Regions from separate parts of the Pilosibacter sp. NGB245 genome, predicted to be linked through region 1. Evidence: a T-box and tRNA genes for the amino acid it is inferred to sense, from the RefSeq annotation. Region 1 holds a T-box; the other holds one or more tRNA genes.
What was found. A T-box is a leader RNA that pairs with one kind of tRNA and senses whether it is charged. The one in region 1 lies ahead of thrS (threonine--tRNA ligase), so its partner is inferred to be a tRNA-Thr.

Region 1 (2,398 bases):
GTATGAAGACCTACCTGACAGCCGACTGCCTGACCGTCGGATACCGCGGAAAACCGATCATTTCCGATATTTCCATGAACATCCGCCGCGGCTCCATCGTCACGCTGATCGGACCGAACGGGGCCGGAAAGTCCACGATCTTAAAGAGCATCATCCGTGAGCTTTCTCCTCTGGGCGGGAGTGTTTATCTGGACGGCAGGGGGATCGGGGAATATTCCGACCATGAGTTTGCGAAAAAGACTGCCGTGGTCATGACCGGGCGGCCGGATCCGGAGCTTATGACGTGTTTTGATGTGGCCGCTGCCGGGCGGTATCCGTATACCGGCCGGTTCGGGATCCTGTCCGGGGAAGATAAGAAAAAAGTCCGGGACGCCCTTTCCATGGTGCAGTGCGAAGACCTTGCGGACATCCTGTTCCGGAACACGAGTGATGGACAGAAGCAGCGCGTTCTTCTGGCTCGCGCCATCTGCCAGGAACCGGAACTCCTGGTCCTCGATGAGCCGACCTCCTTTCTTGATATCCGGCATAAACTCGAGCTCCTTGATATTTTGAAACGGCTGGTTCACGAAAGAAATATGGCAATCCTGATGTCGCTCCACGAGCTGGACCTTGCGGAGCGGATCTCCGATTACGTGCTCTGTGCGGAACACGGGACGATCGGAAGAGCAGGAACCCCGGAGGAAGTGTTTGAAAAGGAGTATATCGCGAACCTCTACGGGATCCGGCACGGGAGCTATCTGACTTCGCTTGGATTTCCGGAGCTTCCGCGGACAGACGGAACTCCGAAGGTGTTTGTCATCGGCGGGATGGGGAGCGGGATCCCTGTATACCACGCCTTAAACAGAGCCGGGATCGCGTTTGCAGCCGGGGTCATCCATGAAAATGATGTGGAGTACCAGACGGCGATGGCGCTGGCGGCAGAGGTGGTCTCCGAGATCCCGTTTGAGCCGGTGGGAGAGCAGGCGTATCTTCAGGCAGAAAAACTTCTGGATTCCTGCGAAGCCGTTCTCTGCCCGCTCACAGTCTTCGGGACCATGAACAGCAGGAACCGCGAGCTTTGGCGGTCTGCGAAGGAACTCGGAAAATTACAGCAAATAAATCTTGACAAATCTGATTCCGGTGATATACTGATTTACAAGTGAAAAAAATAACACGTTGACAGGAAGAGTACGTTCGGAAAATGCTCAGAGAGGGATATGTTTGATGAGAATATCCTGCACGGAACGAACCGAAGACCGCCCTGGAGTGTCCCTTAATCGGGAACGGTGATTCCGTTATCATCAAATGAAGTGGTATAGATTTTCTATACAAGCAGGGTGGAACCACGGGTAATCTCGTCCCTTGACTGTATTTCGTGTACAGTCAAGGGACTTTTTTTTCGCGAAACGGAAAACAGCATAAAATTTTTCCACAAGAAAGAGGAGAATGACCATGAAAGTAACATTAAAAGATGGCTCTTTTAAAGAGTACGCACAGCCGATGGCTGTCATCGACATCGCAAAAGATATCAGCGAAGGCCTTGCAAGAATGGCCTGTGTCGCAGAGATCGACGGAGAAGTAAAGGATCTGCGCACGATCGTTGACAAGGACTGCACATTAAATATCTTCACAGCAAAGGATCCGGAAGGTCTTGCAGCACTCCGCCACACAGCAAGCCATGTGATGGCTCAGGCGATCAAGAGACTCTGGCCGGAGACAAAGCTTGCGATCGGTCCGTCCATCGCTGACGGCTTCTACTACGATATCGACCGCGATGAGCCGGTAACATCCGATGACCTCGCAAAGATCGAAGCTGAGATGAAGAAGATCATCAAAGAAGCTCTTCCGTTAGAGCGCTTCGAGCTTCCGAGAGCGCAGGCGATCGAATTCATGAAAGAAAAGAATGAGCCGTACAAAGTAGAGCTCATCGAGGATCTTCCGGAAGATGCGATCATCAGCTTCTACAAACAGGGCGAGTTCACAGACCTCTGTGCAGGCCCGCACCTCATGAACACAAAGGAAGTCGGCAAGGCATTCAAGCTCATGAACATCGCCGGTGCTTACTGGCGCGGAAGCGAAAAGAACAAGATGCTCACACGTATCTATGCGACAGCTTTCGCAAAGAAAGAAGACCTGGAAGCTTACGTTACCATGATGGAAGAGGCGAAGAAGCGTGACCACAGAAAGCTCGGCAAAGAGCTCGGTCTCTTCATGATGAGCGATGCAGGTCCTGGATTCCCGTTCTTCCTTCCGAAGGGAATGATCTTAAAGAATACACTGCTTGATTACTGGCGCGAGATCCATAAAAAAGCAGGTTATGTAGAGATCTCCACACCGATCATCTTAAACAGAAGCCTCTGGGAGACATCCGGTCACTGGGATCACTATAAGAACAACATGTATACAACTGTGATCGACG
Region 2 (2,398 bases), 220 kb from region 1:
GGTGGAGGACCTGATCGCCCAGAGACAGGCGGCGAGAAAGGCAAAGAACTTTGCACTTGCAGATGAGATCAGAGGAAAGCTTCTCGACATGGGAATCGTTCTCGAGGACACAAGAGAGGGCGTAAAATGGAAGAGAGCTTAATCCTCTTAAAGGAAAAATTTCACTTAAAAGAGACGGACGCGAACCAGTATTCCCCACTGGTCCTCGCCTATCTCGGGGATGCGGTGTATGAGATCCTGATCCGGACGATCGTTGTGAGCGAGGGAAATATGCAGGTCAATAAGCTGCACAAAAAATCTTCGGCTCTCGTAAAGGCTGCCGCACAGGCGGAATTCCTGATGGCGATCGAGGAAGACCTCACGGAGGAGGAACATGCCGTTTATAAGCGGGGAAGAAATGCAAAATCCTTTTCCATGGCGAAGAACGCGACGATGAAGGATTACCGGATGGCGACAGGCTTTGAGGCTCTGATGGGATATCTTTACCTGTCCGGAAGAACGGAACGCATGGTGGATCTTGTGGCGCTGGCAATGACAAAGACCGGAAAAGCTGACTCCGGCGATACGGAAAAACAAAAAGAGGAGAACTCCGATGAGATATGAAGAACTGACGATTGAAGGGCGCAACGCTGTTTTGGAGGCGTTCCGCTCTGGAAAGACCATCGACCGGCTGTTTGTCCTTGACGGATGTCAGGACGGACCGGTGCGCACGATCGTGAGAGAGGCGAAAAAGCATGACACGATCGTAAACTTTGTTCCGAAGGAACGTCTGGATTCCATGTCCGAGACGGGACACCATCAGGGCGTGATGGCGTATGCCGCTGCTTACGAGTACGCTGAAGTGGAAGATATTTTGAAAATCGCGGAAGAGAAGGGCGAGCCGCCGTTTTTATTCCTGCTTGACGGAATTGAGGATCCGCACAACCTTGGAGCGATCATCCGTACCGCGAACCTTGCGGGCGCTCACGGAGTGATCATTCCGAAACGCCGCGCGGTGGGACTTACTGCGACGGTTGCGAGAACCTCCGCAGGTGCGTTAAACTATACGCCGGTCGCAAAGGTCACCAATATGGCGGCGACCATCGAGGATTTAAAGAAACGCGGCATCTGGTTCGTCTGCGCTGACATGGGTGGAGAGAGCATGTACCGTTTAAACCTCACCGGACCGATCGGCCTTGTGATTGGAAATGAGGGGGAGGGCGTGAGCCGTCTTGTGAAGGAAAAATGCGATATGATCGCGTCGATCCCAATGAAGGGTGATATCGATTCCCTGAACGCGTCCGTTGCGACAGGTGTTCTCGCGTATGAGATCGTGAGACAGAGACTGGCGAAGGCATAGGATTTATATTTTTGCTTATGATAAAAAGACCTGCGGAGAGGAGTTCCGCAGGCCTTTTTTATTCGAGGAGGATTTCCTTCATAATAAACATTTGCTCCGGTCAGCCCGGGCGTCCTGAGTGAGTGCGCATCATTGGCGCGTTCACGTCTTTTTCGTAACAGGAATTTCCTGTAACACGAAAAAGGCTTCCCGGATATTCCGGAAAGCCTCATGGTTTAAGCTGCCTAGCAGATTTGAACTGCCGACCTCCGCCTTACCAAGGCGACGCTCTACCAGCTGAGCCAAGGCAGCGAACACATTTACTGTGTTTTTCGAACCTCCAATATAGTATCATGGATCAACAGGTTTGTCAACGATAAAAATAAAAAAATTTGAATAAATTTTTCATACAAAAAGATCAATTCCTCGGAAAGCTCATGGAGGTTCAAACATGTGCAGGGAACATTTTCCGTTCTGCTTTCATATTTTGTAGTAAAAAAGATATTGAGGTGTTAATATGCCAGAGAATCCAACATCAATGCCGGAACCGTCGGGAGAGAATACGGCGGAGGTTGTAGCAGGGAAGAATGACGCAAATGTACCGGAGACACCGGCCGAGCCATTAGGAGGAGTTTTTGTTTATCCGGGAGACGATGATCTTGCGGGAATCCCTGTGCCGCCCATCGCTTCACCGGGCGGAAGACCTGTTTATCCTGGGGATGACGATCTCGCTGGAATCCCGACGACACCGGTCGCGCCGTCTGGCGGTCGCCCTGTCTATCCCGACAATACCATCGGACGCCCGGGCTTTCCGGCGATTTCTTTTCCGGTCACATATCCGACGGTCTCAGGAGGAAATTACTACAGCAGAGTCCGGTTTTTAAATGCCAGCACTTCGGGCCGAACTCTGGACGTCTATATCGATGGCCGGAATATCTTTTCCGGTTCCGAATTTGCCACGATCTCTTCTTATATCCGCGTGACGGACGGATTCCATACCGTCACTGTGCGCAGGACCAACGGTCAGATCTATTATCAGCAGACGATTGCCTTTGTGTCCGGTGAGAGGCTCACGATGGT

Region 2: it encodes a tRNA-Thr, which carries the amino acid that the T-box ahead of thrS (threonine--tRNA ligase) is inferred to sense. The anticodon was not compared.

The regions. Positions count from the first base shown of each region.
Region 1 is NZ_CM171584.1:1,899,454-1,901,851, reverse strand. It holds gene ACXMYH_RS08510 (ABC transporter ATP-binding protein) at 3-1,142, shown strand; T-box leader at 1,147-1,345, shown strand; gene thrS (threonine--tRNA ligase) at 1,432-2,398, shown strand, end outside.
Region 2 is NZ_CM171584.1:1,678,249-1,680,646, forward strand. It holds gene cysS (cysteine--tRNA ligase) at 1-142, shown strand, start outside; gene ACXMYH_RS07580 (Mini-ribonuclease 3) at 127-603, shown strand; gene rlmB (23S rRNA (guanosine(2251)-2'-O)-methyltransferase RlmB) at 593-1,339, shown strand; tRNA gene ACXMYH_RS07590 (tRNA-Thr) at 1,558-1,630, opposite strand; gene ACXMYH_RS07595 (DUF4397 domain-containing protein) at 1,836-2,398, shown strand, end outside.